DNA from 3 places in the Lactobacillus sp. ESL0261 genome. Region 2 is predicted to be linked to each of the others. Evidence: predicted binding sites of a transcription regulator. Region 2 holds the regulator's gene; each other region holds the start of a gene.
What was found. Region 2 encodes NrdR, which represses ribonucleotide reductase genes. Its sites were predicted from a motif close to ACACNATATATNGTGT; they were not measured.

Region 1 (4,222 bases), on a different contig from region 2:
TTTTTCCTGCGTATTAGCTAATTTATTATATTTGTCAAAAATAGGTTGAACTGCCCGAATTGAAGTTAGATCAATACTGATTTCTGTCAAGCTGCCAAAAACATTCCCGGACATTGAACCAACAATTAAAATAGCTCCAATTGGAATCTGGTTATGAAAGGCCAGGTATCCGGATTCAACAGTTAAAATAGTTTGAGCAGATACACTAATCAGGTTAATCAGTGCATTAGAAAAGGACATTTCCGTAATGTAATTAACCCGAGCCTGTCCAGTCTTATCTGATGCCGCAAGAACTATTTTATTGAGCAATTTTTGCTGACCAAGTGTGAGCAGATTGACAAAACCCTCAAGAACATCAGTTATTTTTGACGTTAATACTTCATTTTGCCTGCTTTGTTTTTGCGACAGTTGTTCCAACTTTTTCTTAAAAAGACGGGGAAATAAAATCATAACAACAGCAAAAACCAAAGTGGTTACAAATAAGAGTGGATGGTAAGAAAACAGGATGACACTGGCAATAATGCCCAAGAGTGCACTGCTAAATGTTTGCTCTAAACTGAAAAAGCCATCTTGATTAATTTGGTTAATATCGTTAGTAAACCAGGAAACATAGTCAGCTTCCGTGTGCTTGTTGAAGTCTTCATACTCTTGGCGACCAATTATATGGGCCAATGCGTTCCTAATGGAATTATCGACAGCTTTGATGATTACAGCAGAATATCGTGAACTACAAAAAAAGAAAATCAGAAAAAAGCCCCAGCTAAGCAAGTTTAAACCTGTATCAATCATAAAGCCGTTTAGGTTATGCTGAGTCAAAGCAGTAAGTGCATTACCTTTAAAAATGCTGGCAGCAGTTTGTGCCAAATTCCGGCCAAAATAGAAAATAGCCAGAATCACATACATGCCTGAATTACATTTAATGTAGGTCCAAAGCGAAAATTTTGTTATAGTATCGTCCATGATTTACTTCCTGTCAAAACATCTATTTTTAGAGCTAATACTAAAATGACATATCTTCCTGAGAGAAACAGTTTGCAAAGAACATTAATCTTTGACCTATTTCAAAGCTGCAGGCTCTCAAATAATTTAATTATTGTGGGCTTTAGCATTCCTTCTAAAAATCCCCTAAGTACCAATTACGGCATGAAACATACTAATTTGCCCTTTTTATTTGAAGTATTTTCTACTACCTTTATAATTTATTTATCATTTTATGGCTTTTATAATATAAAAGCAATCTATTTTTAATTTTTATATTTAGAATCATTTCTTCGCAACAGTATATAAATAGTGCAACTGCTTTCAGCTTCGTTTGCTTTAACAATAAAAAAGCTAAATGCCAGCTGTACGGCTTGCTATAGAATAAATATTTCCATCATGCTCTAACTCTATTGCAAGTTAATAACTATTAGTTTAATTTTGAGGATTTATTTTAGTTTCACGTGTAACACAGTTTAAAATCATAAGTTCAAATTTTCAATTTTGACAATATCTACAACTTTTTACTTCTGTATTATACAAAATCACTTGACTTTTAAGACACAATTTAAATTTACTTTTTCCTTGTCTACCACTATATCTCGTATTAAACTAAATAAGAATCTATATATTGTATTTATGAAAGAACGTGATCCAAGTTATTGTTTTAAGTGGGCCAATTGGAGCCGGTAAATCCAGTTTAACTAGTATTTTAGCTGAGCACTTAGGTACACAAGCCTTTTATGAGGGAGTTGATAATAATCCTGTTCTTCCTTTATATTACCAAGACATGAAACGCTATACTTTTTTGCTTAATATCTATCTGCTTAACCATCGTTTAGCACAAATCAACCAGGCAATCCGAGAGAAAAACAGTGTTTCAGACCGTTCGATTTATGAAGACGCACTCTTTTTCAAAATGAACGCCGATAGTAAAGTGGCTGATCCAACTGAGTTTAAGATATATGATAGTCTACTCGAAAATATGATGGAAGATACCCCAGGTAATCCCAGCAAAAAGCCAGATTTACTAATTTACATTCACGTTTCTCTAGACACTATGCTTAAGCGCATAAAAAAACGTGGACGTTCATTTGAACAAATTAGCACAGATCCCAGTTTAAAAGACTACTACGCACGGTTAATTAAGTATTATGAACCATGGTATGAGAAATACGATGCCTCTCCTAAAATTAAAATTGATGGAGATAAGTACGATTTTATCTGCGATGAAGATGCCAAAAAAGAAGTTTTAAATCAGATTGATGACAAATTGCACGCTATAGGCAATTTAGAATAGAGAAGGAACGTGATGACAGTTATTGTTTTAAGCGGGCCAATTGGAGCCGGTAAATCCAGTTTAACCAGTATTTTAGCTAAATATTTAGGAACTAAACCTTTTTATGAAAGTGTCGATAACAATCCTGTATTGCCACTTTTTTATGCTGATCCTAAAAAATACGCATTCTTACTTCAGGTATTTTTCCTAAACACTCGTTTTCGTAGTATCAAGGATGCATTAACTGATGATAATAACGTTCTTGATCGTTCAATTTATGAAGATGCCCTTTTCTTCCAAATGAACGCCGACATTGGTCGGGCCACCAAAGAAGAAGTAGATACATATTACGAACTTCTCAACAACATGATGGGTGAACTTAAGCACATGCCAAAGAAAAATCCAGATCTGCTGGTTCACATTAATGTTTCATACGATACTATGATTAAAAGGATCCAAAAACGAGGACGTCCTTATGAACAGCTGAGCTACGACGCGACGCTGGAAGATTATTATAAGAGACTTTTGCGTTACTACAAACCCTGGTATGAAAAATACGATTATTCTCCTAAAATGGAAATTGATGGTGACAAGCTAGACTTCATGACTGATGACCATGCTAGAGAAGTTGTACTTGATCAAATCGTTGCCAAGCTAAAAGAAATGGGTAAATTACCTAACTCTTGGGATAAACCAACAGATATTCAAATTGAGCAACCATAAACCATTTTAAAGAGCCATTAGCTACAGCTAGTGGCTCTTTTCATGTCATGTTTATCAAAATTAACTATCAGCAAGTTACAAATTTCCATATTGATTAAATAAAATTTCGAAAACTATGTTATGATTAAAACATATATTTTTTCACATATTTTTTTAATCAATTTATATAATTTAGCTAGTATCAAAAGAGTTGCCATATTAGCCTCTCTAATCAAAATAAATTCAGTAAAAAGGAGAAAAAATGAACTATATCCTTTCAATTATGCCCTCTTTAATTTCAGGTGCAAAGATGACATTAATTTTATTCTTTTGGACTTTAATTGTTTCTATTCCCTTGGGAATTATAGTCAGCCTAGGCTTGCTTTCGCATTTTAAGCCCTTAAGATTAATCTTAAAATTTTACATTTGGATTATGCGGGGTACTCCTCTTCTGCTACAATTAATTTTTATTTTCTATGGTTTACCGATAGTCGGCATCATTTTTGAGCGCTACGATGCAGCACTTTTTGCCTTTATTTTAAACTATACAGCCTATTTTGCCGAGATATTCCGTGGTGGCTTTCAGTCAATCCCTGTAGGTCAATACGAAAGTGCTCGCGTTTTAAGACTAAATTACTGGCAAACATTGAGCCATATTATTATTCCTCAGGTCAGCAAAATAGTTATACCTTCAATTGGCAATGAAGTGATCAACTTAGTTAAAGATACTTCTTTAGTCTATGTAATTGGTTTGGGTGAACTCTTACGTGCTGGCAATGTTGCTACAGCAAGAGATGTAACACTAATTCCTTTAGTGATAGTCGGTATAATATATCTATTAATGACAGGTATCGCATCATTTTTGCTGAAAAAAATTGAACACAATTTTGCAAAGTGGAAGTAAATTAGGGGAAATACTATGCTAGAACTTAAAAACATTACTAAAAAATTTGGCTCTCGTACGATTTTAAACAAGTTAAACTTAACTATTCCTGACAGGCAAATTTTAGCCATTGTAGGACCATCTGGAGCGGGAAAAACTACTTTGTTGCGCTGTTTAAGCGGTTTAGAAAAAATTGATTCCGGTGACTTTTTGTGGGATGGGCAAAAGTTTGATCCGGCCGCTCCTGATAGTAAAAGTCATATTATCGGAGTCGTTTTTCAAAGCTATGAGCTTTTTCCCAATTTAACTGTAATCGAAAATATTACCCTGGCACCAACACTAGTTTTAAAAGAAAGTGCAGATCAAGCACAAGCCCGTGC
Region 2 (4,222 bases):
CTGGACAAACTGGCAATGAAGGTAGGAACATGCAAAAAGACAACATATTTTTCCATTGCCGCTACTTGATTTGCCAGCCCCGCTAAAATATGCGTTTTACCAATGCCAAAATTACCGGATAAATAAAGACCCTTTTGGTGGATATCTTGAGAATATTGATATAAAAAACGCTGAATAGCAGTCATTACCTCGGCTCTTTCTGGTGTCATTTCAATTTGACTTAAGCGAACATCATGCAAACCCTCGGGTAAGTTAATTAAACGCAAGTGCTTTTTGATATTAATTTCCTGATCATGAATCAGTTTACTGTCTTCAGGAACAAATTTAAGACTAATGGCATTTTTATTCATTATCAAATCTGGATAATATCCTTTGGTCACAGGATCTTTTTTATGTTGGCTGAGATAAAATTCAAAAAGACTGGGAAGGCTTTTATCAATTATACTGTCATTAAGTTGTGCTCGGTGCTGACTGATAAATTGTTGCACTTTGGGCTCAGCCAAAACTTTTTGCTTAATTTTAGCGGTACTCTCGTCTTCTACTTTAGCTGTTTGTCCTTTAACCATAAATTTTTTAATGGGTTGCATTTTACTTCACCTACTTCATGCCGTTTTTATCTTCAAAATTCTTGAAAAATTCTTTTAGCTCCGCACTTGAGACATCAGATTTTACTTTTGGCTTTTGCTTGTTCCAATCAGTGCCCTTTTCAACCGTTTTTCTGGGAGCAAATCTATTATAACGCTTGCTCTGCCTTTGTTCTTGGGTCCTTTTTCTCTTTTCCATGTAATCCAAGGCCTCACTACCAGTTTTAACACCGTGCTGCAACCAATCATGCAAAATTTTGTTTGCTAATCGAAAAGAAATGTTTGGGCTACTTTTTAAACAAGCATATGTCAGAACATTGAGCAATTCAGCTGATATTCCCTTATCATTATATAAACTGTCTAACACTTGATACTCACTTGCATCAACATAATCGTTTCGTTCAGTTTTTAAGTGATACAAAAACTGCGCTGGAGTATCAGTCTGAGCTTTTTGCAATAATTTTTGTTCTTTTTGATTTAATTGGCTATCACTTTTATTAAATTTTTCAGGTATTTTTGCCTTGTCTTGCAAATGCCTGCGAGTATCGCTTCCATGAATGCTGTTAGCAATAGTTTGCTTTATTTCTCTCATATTTAATTGATAGTCACCATGCAAACAAGGTATTGCCTCGTCGACAAATTCCTGTTCTGAAAGCCCATATATACGCATAACAGCTCGAATAGCTTCTTTATTCTGATCAATTTCGCTGCCAGCTATTTGATAAATTTCAAATTGCTGTTTCATAAAATCCCAGTCAATATTATCTTGATCATTGACAGTAGCATAATCGCTTGCAGAATAATTATTCTCTCGAGCTGCTTCCTTAACCTCAATTGAAGGATCTATTGCTTCTTGATCGGATAAATGGAAAACATCCATAAAGGAAGCAGAAATATTGGGTGCTCCCTTGATGCCACTTAATTTGCTCCGGTTTTGTTTAGCCTCTCTTGCAAACTCGTGACTTAATTTATTAAAAGCAGTTATACCAACTTTTTCTTTTAATAAACTAGCTAAAAGAGCAGTTGAAAAAAATTCACTGCTTGCTGGAACATTTTTAATTTCGAAGCACAAAACATGACCCATGATCTGGTTGTCAAGCAATCTGGTTTGAATCAGACCAACAGCTTCAAGCTTATGCAACGCACCAAATAATTTTTTTATATCACAATCTGTCTGTTCTTGAAGAGTATAAATTCCCTTAGCATCAGAAAGCATTGCCTGTGCATTATAATCTTCATTCAAACTTAAATAGAGTGCTAAAGGAAGAGAGCCAATAAGAGGTTGATATAGTTTAATTAATATGCGCAAATCTTTGGGAAAAATATCCACCCTGTTGGTAATGAAAAAAAGCTGTTTGGGATTATTTGTCTCAAACATAATTAATTACCCTTTTCCCTTTTTGCAATCATATCTTCCATTGTTTTCATGAAGCTAGACATATCTTTAAATTCACGATAAATAGAAGCAAAACGAATATAAGCAACATCATCAATTGTTGCCAGCTCATCCATTACTAGTTGACCAATTTTTTTCGAAGAAATCTCGCTAACCCCCTGTTGTCTGACTTTGTTTTCTACATGATCGACTAGTTCTTCAAATTGTGTACTTGATATCGGCCGTTTTTGACCAGCCGCCATCACACCATGTAAAATTTTTTTACGATTAAAAGGTTCGCGAGTACCATCATTCTTAATCACTAGTAAAGGAGTAGTTTCAACTCGTTCAAATGTGGTAAAACGAAAGCCGCAGTTTTCGCATTCACGCCGACGTCTGATTGCGCGATTTTCATCACTGGGTCGTGAATCAATGACTTTTGAGGCATTTTTATGACAATTAGGACATTCCATATAAGTCCTCCCCTTTTATGTTAAGAAGCAATTTTTCTAATTTCGATTTCAAATCTTGTTTTGTACCAGTATTATTAATTACAAAATCAGCCAATTTTTCTTTCTGGGACAAAGGCATTTGACTGCGAATACGCTTCAAGGCAGCACGCTCACTCAAATGATCCCTTAACATTAGCCTTTTCATTTGCAGTGATTCCGGTATTGCAATTAATAAGGTAAAATCGCAATATTTTTGACCATTTGATTCAAACAAAACCGGTGCATCCACAACAACCAAAGAATTTTTGTTCATGTTGTTTAGCGCAATTTTAGCTTGTATTTCTTGAAAAATCAATGGATGGGTAATTCCATTTAAAGCTTCAAGTTGTTTTTTATCGTTAAAAACAATCTGTCCTAACTCTGAACGATTAATTGATCTATCTGACTTAAGAATGCTTGTACCAAAATGTTTTAAAACCAGTTCATAGCCCTTTTCGTCCCTATTTAAAATATCGTGAGCAATTTGATCGCAGTCTATAACCGGTATTTGTTTATCTCTAAAAAAAACATCTGCAGTACTTTTACCACTTGCTATCCCACCGGTTAAGCCTAAAATCTTTGTCATTTATAAATCACCTGACACTTAGGGCAAAAAGTAGTTCCTCGTCCATTTACCTTAATTTTCTCAAGAGGTGTGCCACAGCGCACACAAGGCTCGCCTTTATGTCCATATACTTGCAACATTTTTTGAAAACCTCCTGTCTTCCCGTTCGCATCCAGATAGGTATGAACTGTAGTACCTCTTTCAGCAATTGCCAATTCTATTAACGAATTAATATTGTCGTGCAATTGCGCTATCTTTTCTGCTGGAATGGCATTGGCTTGACTTAACGGGTGAATTTTTGTTTCCCACAAAACCTCGTCAACGTAGATATTGCCCAAACCTGCAACAATAGATTGGTCAAGGAGTGTGTTTTTAATATTTTTCTTTTTACGCGCTAAACCATTTTGTAGATACGAAACGGTAAAAGCTGCTGAATTAGGTTCAACACCTAATTTGCCAATACCAGTTTTTTCCCTTTCAGTCCCCGTCTTAATCAGCTGCATTCGGCCAAACTTACGCACATCATTATAGCGCAATGCTGAATTATCTTTAAAAACAATTTGCACGTGGTCGTGTTTGTCCTTTTTAGTATTTATTTTGACTAAACGATATTTACCTTCCATGCGTAAATGAGACACTATTGTTAAATTGTCACTAAGACGAATAAGCAAATATTTAGCGTAACGATCTATATTTTCTATCTTTTTTCCAGTTAGCTGTTTTGCAAATTCTTTAGCATCTCCGGTAATAATTTTTGGGTACCATACAGTTACTTCTTTTATTGTTTTCCCTTTGATAAGAGGAAGAAGAGTCCGCCTGACAGTTTCAACTTCCGGCATTTCGGGCATTAAAATTACTCCTTACTTCGCATCAAACCAGTTATGACCATATCCAGAGTCAGCTACAAGAGGTATATCAAGTCTTACAGCAGATTGCATAACTTCCGGCACAATTTTTTTAATTGTCTCTAATTCATCCTTTGGTACATCAAAAATTAATTCATCATGCACCTGAACCACCATTTTAGTCTTTAAATGCAATTCATCCAACTTTTTCTGCATGTTAATCATCGCAATTTTGATTATATCTGCAGCTGAACCTTGAATAGGAGAATTGATGGCTGTCCTTTCGGCAAATGAACGAACATTGTAATTTTTGGCATGAATATCTGGTAAATAACGTCTTCTATGCATAATTGTTTCCGCAT
Region 3 (4,222 bases), on a different contig from region 2:
TTGAACTGCCTCTTCCATTGCTTGCCAGCTTTCCGCATTCAATTCAGCCCAGTGATCACGCACTGGGGCCGGATTAGGCCAATGGATCAAGTACAAATCAAGATAATCTAAATCCAGTTTAGTTAAACTTTCATCAATTGCTGCTTTAGTTTTCTGGTAACCGTGATGATCATTCCACAACTTAGTCGTCACAAATAAGTCACGCCTGTTCACTCCACTTCGTTTAATGCCCCGACCAATGCTTTCCTCATTGCCGTAGGCAGCAGCAGTATCAATTAAGCGATAACCGAGACTCAGCGCATCCTCAACGGTTTTTTGAGCAACTTCACCATCAGGAGTTTGCCAAGTTCCCAGTCCGATAACTGGGATTTTGACGCCATTATTTAATTCATAAGTGTCATTTAAAGATTGAATTTTGCTAGTCATAATTTTTCACCTCTCACCACTATTATACCGAACTGAGCTATACTTCTACAGCAAAAAATAGCAATTACTGCGGCTGTTTTTGAAAGTCGCTTTTTAGTAAAGTTACAAATTGCGGATAAGTGGTTACTTCATATAGCGGATGCAGGTTCATCTTATTCTTGCGCCTGCGGTGGTTATACCAAATACTGTCAAAACCATATTTTTCTGCTCCTAATATGTCTGACTGCAGTCCGTCACCAAAAAAGACTGTATCTTCAGGACCAATATTGGTGTGAGCAAAAAAGTAATCAAAAATCCGAGTATCAGGCTTAGAAAAACCAGCTTCTTGCGATGTCACAATTAAGGAAAAATAATCCTTAATTCCCGCTAATTGTAAACGATGCCTTTGCATAAAGGTCTCACCGTTGCTTAAAACCGTCAAGCAATAATTTTGTTTACGGGCATACCGCAAAGTATCCGTAACTCCCGGCAGCAACTTGTACGACTCACCAAAATAAGAGCGATATTCATTCATTATTGCTAAGCCATCAACTGTAATACCCAAATTTTCTTTAATAAAATTGGTAAAAGCCATTCTACTCAGCTGCTCATAATTGATCTTGCCTTGTTCCAGCTTACGCCACAGTCCTTGATTATATGCATGGTAATCACGTTGCATCTCTTCAGTTAGCTGCCAGTGATGTGCTTTAAAGAGACTATGCAATGCAAAACTTTCCGTGGCAGCAAAGTCAATCAAAGTATCATCAACATCAAAAATTATTTGTTTATAACGCAAGCAATTTCTTCCTCTCCAAATATCCCTAAGAATATAATGCGTATTCACTAAAATTAGTGTGGAGATTCATTATAACAATATTTCACTGATAAAGAACATAATTAACTATTTTTAAATTTTGTTTACATTGCTACTGCTATTTCAAAAAATAAGATATAATATCCCTTAATTTAAGCAAAAGGAGTGATTGGGCATGTTTACATTATTATTGATTTTGTTTCTCATTTGGCTTTTGGTCAAAATGGGAATTGGGATTGTCAAAATCCTATTTTTCCTTTTAGCTTGTGCTCTTGCTTTCTTTTTCTTAATTCACTTATTCATTCCTGCAATTATTTTTCTGGGCTTAATCTTCCTTTTCTTCGCAGCAGTCAGGCATTAGTTTTACTTTAAAAAAATAAAGATATATTCAAGCATAATAAGTACTAGATTCAACTTATTGTGCTTTTTTGTTGCTCTGAATTCTATATGTTTTTTTATTACCCTCTATAACTTACTCGCACATCATTTAATGCTTTTCTCTTGTGTTTGAGAGTAAACTTTGCTCTAGAAAATACAAGATATTGTGGTATAGTTCTAATTGTAGCCATAGATGATGTGTCTGTGGAACAATTTGCTAGTTTAAGGAGTAACTTTGAATATGAAAAATACGAGCATAACCTTAGATCAGGGTTACATTGATCAAGTGAAACAAAATGTCACTCCCCATTGGGGAGAGCTTGGCTGGGTTACTTATAAAAGGACCTATGCCAGATGGCTTCCTGAAAAAAATCGTTCCGAAAATTGGGACGAAACGGTTAAACGCGTAATCGAGGGCAACATTAATTTGGATCCCCGTCTTAAAGATTCTCCTTCGACAGAAGTAGTCAACGAATTAACAAACGAAGCTAAGGATTTATTTAAACTGGTTTACGGCCTTGGCGCAACGCCTTCTGGTCGTAATCTGTGGGTTTCTGGTACAGATTACCAAAAGCGCAATGGTGACTCTTTGAATAATTGCTGGTTCATAGCTATTCGTCCGCAAAAATACGGTGACAGTCATATAGTTCCAGATTATTTAAATCAAGATCAAGAAGCAGTTTCAATGCCTTTTTCATTTCTTTTTGACGAATCAATGAAAGGCGGCGGCGTTGGCTTTTCTGTTGTCCAAGATAATATTAGAAAGATTCCTGCAGTTGATAATAAAATTGACTTGACAGTCGTGATTAACAAAAAGAGTGCCTCATACGCAGATTCAATTAAGCTGGGTGCAACGGACAAAGACGAATGGATCAAGCAAAACGATGGTAAATCAGATTATATTTATTATAATTTGCCCGATACCCGTGAAGGCTGGGTTTTAGCTAACGCTCGCTTAATCGACGTGCACTTTAACCAAACCAATTCTGAAAATAAGACCAAACTGGTACTCGACATCAGCAGAATTCGTCCTTACGGAGCTAAGATTCACGGCTTTGGCGGTACAGCTTCTGGTCCTATGCCGTTAGTGGAAATGTTTTTCGATATTAACAACATTATTAACAACCGGGTCGGCGGCAATTTAACTTCTGTTGATTGTACTGACATTTGCAACTTAATTGGTAAAACAGTCGTTGCCGGCAACGTAAGAAGATCAGCAGAACTGGCTTTAGGCACTAGTACTGATCAAGACTTTATCGCTATGAAACAGGATAAAGATAAACTCTACCACCACCGCTGGGCCTCAAATAACAGTGTGGCAATTGATTCTAACTTTGATGAATATGAACCAATTGCTAACGGCATCAGAGAAAACGGTGAGCCTGGAATAGTTAACCTTGACTTATCTCGTAATTACGGCCGGATCATTGACGGTTATCAAAAAGATATTGACGGTGATGTTGAAGGTACTAACCCTTGTGGAGAAATTTCCCTGGGTAACGGTGAACCTTGCAACCTGTTCGAAGTATTTCCATATATTGCAGAACAAGAAAATTGGGATCTGAAAGACGTTTTCAGATTAGCGACTCGCTACGCCAAACGTGTAACCTTTAGCGACTATGACTGGGAAATTTCCCGTAACATCATTTATAAGAACCGGAGAATTGGTGTTTCCATGTCAGGTATCCAAGACTGGCTGTTAAACGATTTGGGTCACCGCGTTGTTACCGGCTTTGAAGACAGTATTGATGAAGAAACTGGTGCAAAAATCAAGAAACCAATTTACGATCCTCAGGGAATTAAAATGGTTACTGCTGCCTACCAAGCAGTCATTGCTGCTGATAAAGAATACAGTAAGACTTTAAACTGCAACGAATCAATCAAGCACACTACCGTTAAGCCTTCAGGCACTGTTGCCAAATTAGCTGGAGCTTCTGAAGGTATGCACTTCCACTATGCCGGTTACCTCATTCAAAGAATCAGGTTCCAAGCTTCTGATCCCCTGCTTAAAGCACTGGACGCCTGTGGTTACTACTCAGAACCTGATATTTATTCACCAAACACAACGTGTGTTGAATTTCCATTACGTGCTGCTCACGCTGATAGTAAAAACTTCGCTTCGGCTGGCACAGTTTCAATTGAAGAACAGTTTGCTACGCAAGCATTCCTGCAAACTTACTGGTCAGATAATGCAGTTAGTTGTACTGTTACTTTCCAAAGCGATGAAGGTGACAAGATTACTTCACTCTTTAAGCAATACCGTCATGTAATTAAGTCAACTTCACTGTTGCCATACTATGGCGGCTCACTCAAGCAAGCGCCAAAAGAACCGATCGATAAAGAAAAATACGAAGAAAGAAAAGCCCAGATTACTGGTGATGTCGCTCAAGTCTTTGCTGAGCAAAATGATGATCAAAAAGACTTGGAGTTAGTTGACCAAACTGACTGTGAATCCGGTGCATGTCCTGTTAAATAATTTGAGTAGGCGAAATTATAATTATGAAAAAAAGCAAGCTGCCAATAATTGCTAGTGTTGCAACCATTTTTGCCTTTACTTTATCCGGTTGCCAGAACAATCAGACCCAGCAAAAGCCCAAAACAAACCATAATATTTCTGTTAGCTAT

Region 1: the regulator NrdR is predicted to act here: its motif matches at 1,571-1,586, upstream of F5ESL0261_RS09920 (deoxynucleoside kinase).
Region 3: the regulator NrdR is predicted to act here: its motif matches at 1,752-1,767, upstream of nrdJ (ribonucleoside-triphosphate reductase, adenosylcobalamin-dependent).

What each region holds. Positions count from the first base shown of each region.
Region 1 covers NZ_REHN01000014.1:116,020-120,241, forward strand. Annotated here, with positions in the region: gene F5ESL0261_RS09915 (ABC transporter ATP-binding protein) at 1-960, opposite strand, end outside; gene F5ESL0261_RS09920 (deoxynucleoside kinase) at 1,628-2,278, shown strand; gene F5ESL0261_RS09925 (deoxynucleoside kinase) at 2,291-2,980, shown strand; gene F5ESL0261_RS09930 (amino acid ABC transporter permease) at 3,222-3,863, shown strand; gene F5ESL0261_RS09935 (amino acid ABC transporter ATP-binding protein) at 3,879-4,222, shown strand, end outside.
Region 2 covers NZ_REHN01000009.1:82,936-87,157, forward strand. Annotated here, with positions in the region: gene dnaI (primosomal protein DnaI) at 1-587, opposite strand, end outside; gene F5ESL0261_RS06540 (DnaD domain protein) at 598-1,962, opposite strand; gene nrdR (transcriptional regulator NrdR) at 1,965-2,432, opposite strand; gene coaE (dephospho-CoA kinase) at 2,419-3,036, opposite strand; gene mutM (DNA-formamidopyrimidine glycosylase) at 3,033-3,863, opposite strand; gene polA (DNA polymerase I) at 3,876-4,222, opposite strand, start outside.
Region 3 covers NZ_REHN01000001.1:76,107-80,328, reverse strand. Annotated here, with positions in the region: gene F5ESL0261_RS00380 (aldo/keto reductase) at 1-426, opposite strand, end outside; gene F5ESL0261_RS00375 (YjjG family noncanonical pyrimidine nucleotidase) at 491-1,201, opposite strand; gene F5ESL0261_RS00370 (hypothetical protein) at 1,395-1,580, shown strand; gene nrdJ (ribonucleoside-triphosphate reductase, adenosylcobalamin-dependent) at 1,839-4,073, shown strand; gene F5ESL0261_RS00360 (DUF4430 domain-containing protein) at 4,097-4,222, shown strand, end outside.